Regions from separate parts of the Pedobacter sp. GR22-6 genome, predicted to be linked through region 1. Evidence: riboswitches for the same ligand, from Rfam matches in the RefSeq annotation. Region 1 holds a riboswitch; the other holds the start of a gene.
What was found. A riboswitch is a leader RNA that binds a small molecule or an ion and turns the genes downstream of it on or off. The one in region 1 is predicted to bind S-adenosylmethionine.
Positions count from the first base shown of each region.

Region 2: another riboswitch for S-adenosylmethionine. It lies ahead of WAE59_RS18000 (cysteine desulfurase family protein); the one in region 1 lies ahead of WAE59_RS05120 (O-acetylhomoserine aminocarboxypropyltransferase/cysteine synthase family protein).

Region 1 is NZ_JBBEUC010000001.1:1,101,032-1,106,969, forward strand. It holds gene WAE59_RS05110 (homoserine dehydrogenase) at 1-648, opposite strand, end outside; gene WAE59_RS05115 (homoserine O-acetyltransferase family protein) at 657-1,715, opposite strand; gene WAE59_RS05120 (O-acetylhomoserine aminocarboxypropyltransferase/cysteine synthase family protein) at 1,742-3,049, opposite strand; SAM riboswitch class I at 3,277-3,389, opposite strand; gene WAE59_RS05125 (trans-sulfuration enzyme family protein) at 3,558-4,676, opposite strand; gene WAE59_RS05130 (hypothetical protein) at 4,794-5,282, shown strand; gene WAE59_RS05135 (DUF2911 domain-containing protein) at 5,383-5,901, shown strand.
Region 2 is NZ_JBBEUC010000003.1:964,858-970,795, reverse strand. It holds gene WAE59_RS18010 (GLPGLI family protein) at 1-274, opposite strand, end outside; gene WAE59_RS18005 (hypothetical protein) at 366-620, opposite strand; gene WAE59_RS18000 (cysteine desulfurase family protein) at 790-1,947, opposite strand; SAM riboswitch class I at 1,994-2,089, opposite strand; gene WAE59_RS17995 (sterol desaturase family protein) at 2,359-3,582, shown strand; gene WAE59_RS17990 (glycoside hydrolase family 35 protein) at 3,653-5,500, opposite strand; gene WAE59_RS17985 (RagB/SusD family nutrient uptake outer membrane protein) at 5,576-5,938, opposite strand, start outside.

The DNA.
Region 1 (5,938 bases):
GTTCAGGATTTTATCCGGGCTGATAAATAGTCCGTAGGCATGTGCAGTAGCAATAGCCAGTTTAAATTTCGGATCATATCCTCCCACATCAAGAATTGGGTTGGTTTCGGCAAAACCGAGGTCTTGTGCTTGCTTCAGCGCAACACCATATTCCAGGTTTTCGTTGAAAATCTTAGAAAGGATGTAATTTGAAGAGCCGTTAAAAATACCACTGATTCCGTGCAGCAACTCGTTGTCGTAATACTCTTCCAGGTTACGGATGATTGGAATACTTCCGCAAACCGCACCTTCATACAATAGTGATGTGCCATTTTTTTCCTGCAGCTCTACCAGTTCGGCAAGGTGTGAGGCAATCATTTTTTTATTGGCAGAAACTACATTTTTGCCATTGCTGAGTGCTCTTTTAGTAATGTTAAAGGCGATATCAGCATCATCTATTAGTTCTACTATGGTATTGATCTCCGGATTGTTTAAAATCTCATCATGGTCGGTAGTAAAGAGCTGTGCATCCAGACTACGTTTCTTTTCCGGGTTTTTAATAGCTATTTTAACGATTTCAAGGTTCAGGTCTTGTCCGCGAATGATGTCATGCAGGCCTTGCCCGACTACACCAAAACCAAATAAACCGATCTTAAGTTTCTTACTCATCTTAAAAATTATGCTGTTTTATGTAATTTGATTATCTTTTTGTTGCTGCTTTCCTTGAGGAAAGTGCCAATGATGTTGGTTAATGTGTCCGTTTCTATCAGAAAGCCATCATGACCATATGCAGACTTGATGCTTTTAAAGGAAGCATCAGGTATGTTTTTTGCCAGGAACTCCTGTTCCGACAGTGGAAAAAGCACGTCGTTTTCTACACCAATCACTAAGGTCGTGGCTTTAATAGCACCAAGGGCATCTGTGATACTCCCTCTGTTCCTGCCGACATTGTGGCTGTCCATGGCCTTGGTCAGGTAATAGTAACTATAGGCATTGAACCGCTTACAAAGCTTTTCGCCCTGATAGTTCTGGTAGGAAGAAGCCCGGAATCCCCCTGTTTTATCGTTGACACTTTCCAATTGTGTGGCTACATAGGCATCATACGTTCTGTATGAAAGTAATGCGATGCTTCTGGCTACCTTTAATCCTTTGGTACCACCATCACGCTGCTGCGCATAGAACGTACGATCGGCAGTAATGGCCAGTCGCTGACTTTCATTAAATGCAATTCCCCACGGAGAATGTACTGCATTAGTTGCCACCAGGATCAGGTGCTCAATAATTTTAGGATCAATGATCGCCCATTCTACAGCTTGCTGACCCCCAAGTGACCCACCTATGAGTACTTTGATCTGCTCAATTCCCAGATGAGCTGCAAGCAAGCGGTGCGCCTGAACCAGGTCCCTAATCGTAAATTCAGGAAAAGCCAGGTAATACGGTTGCCCTGTAGTAGGATTTTGGCTGAGTGGGTTGGTACTTCCATAATGAGAACCCACAACATTCGCGCAAATGATAAAATGCTCTTCAGGATTAAACAACGCATTGTGGCCAAACAATCCTTTCCACCAGTCCAGCACGTCAGCATTTGCTGTCAAGGCATGACATGCCCAGATGACGTTATCTTTCTTAGCATTAAGCTTGCCATAAGTTTGATAGGCAAGCTCCACTTTGCGGAGCTTTTTGCCACTTTCCAGTTTGAAGAGTTTAGTATGTGTGTATGTTGTGTGCGTACTCATTAGTGATGTGGTAGCTTAATCAGCTGTTATTTTTTATTTATAGTGTTAAAAGCCTGCTCGAGATCGGCTTTGATGTCATCAATGTGTTCTATCCCGACAGAAATGCGCAACAGGTTTGGTGATACCCCGGCGGCGCTTTGTTCTGCTTCGCTGAGTTGCTGATGGGTAGTAGCAGAAGGTTGGATGATTAATGTTTTCGCGTCGCCTACATTGGCCAGGTGACTGATGAGTTTCAGGTTGTCGACCAATGCAGTAGCTTGTTCTTTGTCACCATGCAATTCAAACGAAAGCACTGCACCAAAACCATTTTGGAGGTATTTTTTAGCATTGGCATGATAAGGACTGCTTTCCAGTCCGGGATAATTCACTTTTTTCACTGCTTCGTGGTTTTCCAGCCAGGTGGCGAGGGCAAGTGCATTATCTACATGTCTTTGCACACGTAAGGATAAAGTTTCTAATCCCTGGATCAACAGAAACGAATTGAAAGGGGAGATGGCAGGGCCAAAATCCCTTAGGCCCTCTACGCGTGCGCGGATGATGAACTGAATGTTTCCAAAAGGACCATTCGCTCCAAATACATCATTGAATACAAGACCGTGGTAACCTTCAGAGGGCTCCGTAAATTGTGGAAATTTCCCATTTCCCCAGTTGTAATTTCCGCCGTCTACAATTACTCCACCGATACTGGTTCCGTGTCCGCCAATCCATTTGGTGGCCGACTGTACGACAACATGTGCGCCGTGCTCGATTGGCTTGAACAAGTATCCGGCAGCTCCAAAGGTATTGTCTACAATTAAAGGAAGATCGTGTCTGTTTGCAATGGCGGAAATTTTTTCAAAATCAGCAATGCTGAAGGCCGGATTACCGATGGTTTCTAAATAAATCGCTTTGGTATTGTGATCAATTTTGGCTTCAAAATCATTGGTGTCATCGCCATTGGCAAACTTAACTTCTATGCCCAGACGTTTGAAGGCCACTTTGAATTGATTGTAGGAACCGCCATAAAGGTGGGTGGAGGAAACGAAATTGTCGCCGGCCTGTAAGATATTATTTAAGGCAATGAATTGAGCAGCCTGGCCTGAGCCTACTGCCAGCGCAGCTACTCCACCTTCAAGTGCGGCTACGCGTTTTTCGAAGACATCCGTGGTCGGGTTCATGATCCTGGTATAGATGTTCCCGAATTCCTTTAACGCGAACAGGTTTGCACCATGCTCAGAGTTTTTGAAGCCGTAAGATGTAGTTTGGTAAATAGGAACTGCTCTGGATCCGGTTGTTGGATCAATTTCCTGGCCTGCGTGTATTTGGAGTGTCTCGAATTTATAATTTGCTGACATAAAATTTAAAGTTAGTAGAGGTTTGATACTTAGAATCAGCTAATACACAATGGTATATAGCGGTTTAGCGTATCCCGATGGTTCGGGACCTTCCAGGTCATTGATATCTAATGTAAAAGGAAGATTTTTAGATTTACCGCATGCAACAGCACATACAGTTATTCTGCCTAAGCGAACAGTAAAAATCAGAGAGATGCAGAATTCTTTGTAATGTTTTCATTTGTTTCAATTTATCTTTCCAAAAGACACCATGTCTACTGGTCAGGAATTGGCACCTTCTCCATTCGGGAGGGTTGCCAGTGGGTCAATGAGCCTGTCTCTCGCCACTTCTTTATAAATCAAACCTGTATAAGAGGGTTGACTTTGTTTAGCCTATTGCTAAAACATGATGCAAATGTATAGCTACGCATCAAAATTACCAAAATATTATTCTGATAAAATCTTAAAGTTCTGTTTTACAGTATTATAATTTTGATTTTAAGCCTTTTTAAAATAGTTTATAATTCAGTTATTGGCTCAAAGCCTGATCGATATCTGCAATCAGGTCATCTATGTGCTCCAGACCCACCGAGATCCGAATTAAATTTTGCGGCGTTTTAGTGTCGGGCCCTTCCACTGAGGCGCGGTGCTCAATTAAGCTTTCTACACCACCCAAGCTGGTCGCCTGAGCAAAAAGCTTAACTTTATTCACTACTTTCCTGGCTTCGTCTGCGCCACCTTTAACGAGTATAGACAGCATTCCTCCAAATCCGGACATCTGTTTAGAGGCAATTTCATGTTGCGGATGGCTGCTTAGCCCGGGATAAAATACTTGCGTTATCGCTGGGTGCTTTTCCAGGTGAAGCGCTAATGCCATACCGTTTAGGCAATGCCCCTGCATCCTGTAGTTTAGGGTTTTGATGCTTCTCAGTAGCAGAAAGCAATCGAAAGGTGAGGGTACTGCACCACCCACCTGTTGTATATTTCTGATTTTTTCCCAAAGCTCCGTCTTTTCAGCACTGATCAGCACTCCACCTAATACATCACTATGCCCACCGATGTATTTTGTAGAAGAATGCATCACGATATCTGCACCCAGGGCTATCGGGCTTTGAAGGCAGGGCGAGGCAAATGTACTGTCGCAGGCAAGGGTCAGTCCATGTGACTTTGCCACCTTCGCCACTGCAGCAATATCAGTGATCTTAAGGAGTGGATTGGACGGTGTTTCTATCCAGATCAACACCGTATTCGGTCTGATAAAAGCCAGAATGTTCTCGGGAATCGTAAGGTCTATGAAGTCTATTTCCAGCGTTTCTGAAAATATGTTCTGCAATTGCTTTTTGAATCCCCAATACATGTCATCAGGAGCAATGATGTGGCTTCCTGGCTTCAATGCCTGGAATAAGGCCATCCCCGCTGTATTGCCGGAAGAGAATGCGCAGGCTTCAAAACCATTTTCCAGTTCAGCGAGTACCTTTTCCAGTGAGGAACGATTGGGGTTACTGACCCTGCTGTACATGTGTCCGCCAGAATAGCCACCGTCCGCATCCCGTAAAAATGTCGTAGATAGATGTATGGGCGATGTCACATCATTCGTAGCTGTTTCAGATAAATTTCCTGCATGGATAGCGATTGTTTCCGGCTTCATTATTACGGGTTTAAATGTAAAATTTAGGGGCTAGTGCGACAAAGTTAAAAGTATAAAGGAAATCTGTGATGGTTTTGGCAAGATTTATGTAATTGAAATCACAAATAAAGAATTGATATGAAAAGAATATTCCTGATAGCAGCCATTTTATGCAGTTCATTGATGGTTTTGCAAAGTTGTTCTCCGAAAGCTGGTACTACTGTGGCTTTAAAGAGGGGAAATGTGACTGGTAACTGGGTGTTGAATGACATTACTTTTGAAGGTTTGCCTCAGTCGGCTGTAAAATCTTTGTTTGATGATGGGCCGTATACCTGCTTCGTAGGTAGTACCTGGAACCTCACCAATAGCGGTAATGGTAGTTATACCTTGGCCGGAGGTGCATCATGTGCCGCAAAAACGCAGACTATTTTCTGGTCTGCCAGTCCAGCTGATCAGACTTTTCAATTTAAAAAGATCTTTGAAGGGGACAAAGCAAAAAATGTAACCTCGGGTTACCGATTGGTATTGTCTTCAACAGATGGCAATAACATGGTCATTAAATCCCCGGTGGAATATGGAAGTAATCCTGCTTACATCGTGCTGAATTTCACGAAAGCAGCAAAATAATTTGGTTTAGTTTGGTTAGAAAAAAGGGGCTCAAGGATTTGAGTCCCTTTTTTATTGATGCCAAATAATTGTTTATCTTAGTACAAAAAAACAATACATTATGAAAAGACTATTCATCCTCACACTGGTTGCAGGTATATTCGCTGCATCTACCGTAAATGCACAGGAAGATAAGAGTAAGAGACCCAGTCCACCAGCGGTGGCGAAAGAAACCATTAAATCAGGAGCCACGTTGACCATTGATTACAGTCAGCCTTCACTGAAAGGAAGGAAAATAGGTACAGAGCTTGCTCCTTACGGCAAAGTATGGCGTACCGGCGCGAATGAAGCAACGACTTTTAAAGTCGACAAAGCGGTAAAGGTGGAGGGTAAACCACTTCCGGCCGGAACATATTCTTTGCATTCCATCCCAACGGAAAAAGAATGGACGATCATATTTAACAAAACAGCAGATCAATGGGGTTCTTACAAATACACCGAAGCAGACGATGCCCTGCGTGTTGTCGTAAAACCAGGAAAAGCCCCGGCAACAACTGAAAAAATGACATTCACCATCGATAAATCCGGAAAAGTAACCCTGCTTTGGGGAGATATCGCTGTGCCTTTCACAGTAAAGTAAATTCAAGGAAATTAAGGGAGCCTGTTGCATTTGCAAC
Region 2 (5,938 bases), on a different contig from region 1:
GCTTTTTTGTGGGGTTGACCACCATTGTTTCCGTAATGCTGTTGTCACCATCGGCGACCTTGGTATTTGCAACCTGCTTCGGCAAATTGAGTTCCAGGGATTGTCCGCCTGAAAAATACACGATGGAGTTGACGATGCGGGGCTGACTGAGCATGCCGTCGTCAATAGTGAGGCTGTAGTTTAGGGTTCCTTTTACTTGCGCCTGCATTGCTGAAGCCTGACAAAATAAGGCGAAAAGGAAAAATAACCGGATAGTGGCGTTAGGTAAAGACATAGGTAGATGTTCGTTTAATTTTGCGGAATGGGCTTTGCAAAAACAAGGCCGTTCTGCGGTGATATTGCAGAACAGGCCTTAATAAATGATGCTAATGCGTAAACCAGCGGATATAATCCGGCGTTACTTCTTCGATTTGAGCCTGGGCCTCGGCAATTGCTTCACGGCAGGTAGGGCCATAAACGACGCGGCTGATCTTTAAAGCCACAGAACCGTCTGAATTTAAAAACACACGTGAGTACACTGCTGTACAGGTAAATTTGCCTTCGGCCTTTGCAGGAACTAAGTTTGCGAAAAGACCGGCGCTGGACAGCGACAGCGCTAAAAATAACATTGCTTTTTTCATGGTTGTAGGGTTGAAAATTAATGGGTTAATTAATGCTTTGTTTCAATTCACAACATAAAATTCAACTTCCTGTTTCTGAAAAGGAGCGGGTTCTGTTAAGCGCCTGAGGATTTTGATTAAGCGCAGGACTTGCGCAGAAATTCGTAGCCTGCTAATGGTTCGCACCAGCTTAGCATATCGTACTCATTTCTTTCAATGCCGTATTCACATACAGTCCGGAAAGCAGGTCTACTGTATATTCCAGCTCTTCTTCGGTGGTATATCTACTAAAAGAAAACCTGATATTTGTCAGCCCGGCCGATACACCTAAAGCAGACAGTACGTGTGAATTGGATTTGGCAGAACAGGCACTGCCGCCTGAAGCATAAATTTCATGTTGGTCTAAAAAGCTGAGGACATCCTGTCCTGAATCAGCCAGCGGGAGTGCCACATTCAAAACGTTGTTGAGGCTCAATTTTTTTCTTGCCGAATTGCCGTTGAACCTGATTCCGGGAATTTTGCTAATGAGGTTATTGATCATTTTTTCTTTAAGTTCAGAAAGGTGTTGTTGATGGTTTGCCTGGTTGGCATAGGACAGGCTGAGTGCTTTGGCCATACCGACAATACCGCTGACATTTTCAGTGCCGCTGCGAAGTCCCCGTTCCTGTGCACCGCCGTGGAGAAAAGGAGTCAGCGCTTTGGGATCTCTGGCATATAGAAAGCCTACACCCTTTGGCCCGTGAAACTTGTGAGCAGAAGCTACTAAAAAATCTGCGGGGAGCGTTTGTGTATCGTATTGATATTGACAGATCGACTGAACAGTATCGCTGTGGAAAATTGCGCCGGCGCTTTTACACAACGCTCCGACTTGTTGGATGTCGATCAGATTACCCAATTCATTGTTGGCATGCATCAGTGACACCAAAGCCTTTTCGTTGGCAGCAAGCAATTGCTCAAGATGAGAAAGCGATAAAGTACCATTGTCATCGTGTTTAAGGAAAACAACCCGGATCTCCCCTCTTTGCTCCAGATACTTTAGCGTATTGAGTACAGCGTGGTGTTCAAATTTCGAACTGATCACGAGTTTAATTCCTTTTGAACGAACGGTGGAAATGATTGCTGTATTGTCGGCTTCAGTACCGCCAGAGGTGAACACTATATTTTCCGGTGCAGCATTCAGCAAATCTGCGATGGTCCGGCGCGATGCCTCTATTGCCGTTCTGGCTGCCCGGCCTGCAGCATGCGAAGATGAGGGATTACCATAAGATTCAAACAAATAAGGTTCCATTTCCTGGAATACTGTACTGTCTAGTTGAGTGGTAGCGGCATTGTCTAAGTAAATTTTCATATTCTAAATTTTTGTTACTTACACATCCAGCCTGCTGAAGGAATGAATCTTATCTTACCGCATTGCGGAAGGAGTTAGCACCTTGTAAATACAGGTTGCTAAGACGTCACAGGGCCTTTCCCTCAGTCTTTCTGGATAAGTAAATAGGTGAATGAACGATAATCATCATTGCATATGATGATGCAAATATAATAATAACTACCAATTTAGTATATATTATTTTATAATTAATTACCTCAAGCGTACAACACCAACTTAAAAGCTAAAAAAATAGATATAAAAGCAGCAATAGACTGAAACAAAGAGTAACCTGGAATCTGAATAAAGACTACCATTTTAATAGTATTTACTTATATTTGATCACAAACCCTGGACATTTAACAGGTTTAAACATCACTAACCCCATTGAAAATGATAGAAAATTTCAACTATTTGGCATTTGCCATTCCTGCGTTTTTTGTCTTTCTGTTTTTAGAATACAGGATAGCCTTAAAGCTGAAAAAGCAACATCTGTTCAAGTATGAAAGTTCTATATCTAACCTCAGCATTGGCATTGCGGAGCGCATGCTTAACCTTTTTATCACTGCAAGCTGCTACAGTCTTTTTGTATGGGTCTATGAGCATTACGCCCTATTCAAGATACCCAATACCTGGTGGGTATGGGTATTGTTGATCCTGGTCACGGATCTGGTTTGGTACTGGTACCACCGGCTAGGGCATGAAGTCAATATCTTATGGGCCGCACATATCGTTCACCACCAAAGTGAAGAATTTAATTTTACCGTTTCGGCAAGGATCACCGTTTTCCAGGCTTTGATCAGAAATATTTTCTGGTGTCTGATCCCGCTGATGGGCTTTCATCCTGTAATGGTGATGAGCATACTGGTCGTACATGGCGCATATTCTTTCTTTACCCATACACAATTGATCAAAAACATGGGTTGGCTGGAATACATCCTGGTGAGCCCCTCGATTCATGGCATTCACCATGCCAGTGATGAAAAATATCTGGACAAGAACTACGGAGATGTATTTGTGTTTTGGGACAAGCTTTTCGGGACTTTTCAAAAGGAAGAAGAAGCACCAAAATATGGCCTGACACATCCAGTAAACAGCTATAGTTTTTTATGGCAGCACTTTCATTATTACCTGGAAATTATTGCGGCCTGTAAAAAAGAACAAGGCCTGCTGGCAAAACTCAGGGTAGTATTTGGACATCCGGCCACTATGGACCAGGACATCCGGCCTTCTCTGGAAAAGAGATTCCTTCAGCGACGGGCCTCGCCTGCATACCGTTTCAAATTTAAAGCCTACCTGAATGCACAGATCCTGATCAGCGTACTCCTGCTGTTTTTCTTTACTGGAACCTATGCATTCTTGCAGGTGCCTGATAAATGTTTTGTGGTAGGATTTATTCTGCTCACACTGATCAATTGCGGGGCATTGATGGAACAGCGGAAATGGATTTATTATATCGAATATGGTCGACTGCTGATTTTGTTTTCCTATATGTTCTGGAAAGCTGGACATATTGAACTCGTTATCCTATGGATGATCCTGATGTACCTGCTTGAACAGGTTTTCCGGTTGCGGGCCCTATACCTTCAGTATGTACTGCGATACGACAGGCTATAAAAACCAAAGCCCCAACAGCGATCAGTCCGATCATGTTGAGGCCAATGGTAATCTAACCAAATTGTCTTTATTACTTTTCTTCGTTTTTGATGCTGTCTAATATGGGCTTCGCGAGGCTACTTAAGGTTTTTTGTTCGGGCTTGTTCAGTTCCAGGACCACAATTTCATTTTTCCCTCTCTTCAGCCATTCTGCAGGCAGGTAAAGCGTTTGCTGCGGGCCAATCTCCCAGTACCTGCCGAGGTTCTTTCCATTGACCCAGACCATCCCCTTGCCCCATTTGCGCATGTCGAGATAGGTATCTGCAACCTGATTCAGGTTAAAGTTCCCTTTTTTTAGTACAGGGGTACCATCGGCCTGAGCGGCAGATTTAAATTTCAGGCTTTGCACTTCAGTAAAAGGAAATTTAAACATGTCCCAATTCTGAATTTCAGTTCCCGCGAAGCTGACATATTCCGTAATGCCCTTTTTGTTTTTTAAAAGATTAGGACCAAAATTGACCCTTCCTAAATTTTCTACCAGGATGTCAAGTGTTACTTTTCCCGCCGGAAGTGTCAGTGAAAGACTGTCCTGGGCATTTCGGCGGTCTAAAGTACCCACTCGCTTTCCATTGACCATGATGATGGCGTAATCCCTCAATGCTTTGATTTTCAGCACACCGGTTTTACCCCCTTGCAGTGTACTGCGGTACCAGACAAATCCATAAGCCTGGTTTAGGTCTTCAAAGGTCAGGGGTTTTTCATGCTTAGTGGGAGCAGACAGCAGATCTGCCAGCCTGACCGCAGCTTGAAACTGTATCTCGGGAATGACCATTGAAGGCTTAGCAGCGGGCACTTCAGGTAGCGTTTGTCCCGCAGCGAGATTGCGCTGGATTACAGCTCTGAACTGCATGAATTTATCAGTAGCATTTCCGGCTTCATCCAAAGGTGCGTCATAGTCGTAACTGCTGATCTGCGGTTCATAAGGTGTGGTGTCTTTATCATTGGCTCCGTTCATAAAATCACGGGTACTACCTCCATGGAACATATACATATTGATGGACATACCTGCCTTGAGTACCGCATCCAGTTTAGCCGTATACTTATCGGCCGGTACGGTATGGTGTGGAGTCACCCACCAGTCGAACCATGCCGGATACCATTCTGCAATAAAGAATGGCCCTTTTCCAGCATTCAATGCTTTTATTTTGCTTTTTACGATGGCAGGATCATCTTGTCCATTGATGGCTGGGAGCAAGCCCGGCAAATGACCATCGCTGAGGTCTTTTTCCGGATCGCAGGTGTACAACAAGCCATCAAAGCCCGCATCTATAAACATTTTTTTATTGATGGCCAGGTATTCTTTATCATTGCTATAGGAACCATATTCGTTTTCTACCTGCACCATGAGGATATTCCCACCATGGTTGATCTGCAAGGGCGCCAATTGCTTTCCGACCGCCTTAATATAAGTTTCATATTCTTTGAGGTACTGGCTTTCTTTGCTGCGCACCACCAATCCTTTTTCATTTTGCAGCCAGTAAGGATAACCGCCAAATTCCCATTCCGCACAAACGTAAGGGCTCGGTCTAAGAATCACCCAAAGTCCTTCTTCTTTGGCGATCCTGACGAATTCAGCAATGTCATTATTGCCACTAAAATCAAATTTGTTTTTTTCTGGTTCATGTAAATTCCAGAATACATAGGTTCCGATAGTATTGAGCCCCATCGCTTTGGCCATTTGCATGCGTTGCCTCCAGGCTTCCCTGGGTACCCGGGGGTAGTGAATTTCGCCAGAGATGATCTGGAAAGGTTTGTTATCCAGCAGGAAGGTGCTATCGCCCAAGGCAAAAGTATGTTTTTGAGCTTTCGTCTCCTCTGCTTTTCCAAGCAACACTAAAACCATTGTGCTGACCAGGATTATATTATTTAATAATTTCATTTGTGTGTGGGTATAGTTAATTAGCAATAGGTTTTATAAAAAAGGCTTAGCTATTGTCAGCTAAGCCTTTGCCTATTAATAAAATGGATTTTGGTCTAACTGATTACCAGAGGCTAAAATTTCAGCTCTCGGAATCGGCAACCAATAATGTTTCGTTTCGAATTTACGGCCGTCAAGGGCTACTGATGGCGTATAAGTAAATGTACCATTGGCATTTTTAGTGATGGTAACACCGCCAGCAGGAACATTTTCCGTCACATTGGCGATCATCCACCTGCGCACATCATAGAATCTATGCTCTTCAAAGGCAAGTTCAACCTGACGCTCGCGTCTGATGGCTAGGCGCATGTCATCCTTGTTCATACCTGCCACCAATCCTGGCATCTCTACACTCGGTCTTGAACGTACCAGATTGACGGCTGTACGCGCACTTAACGT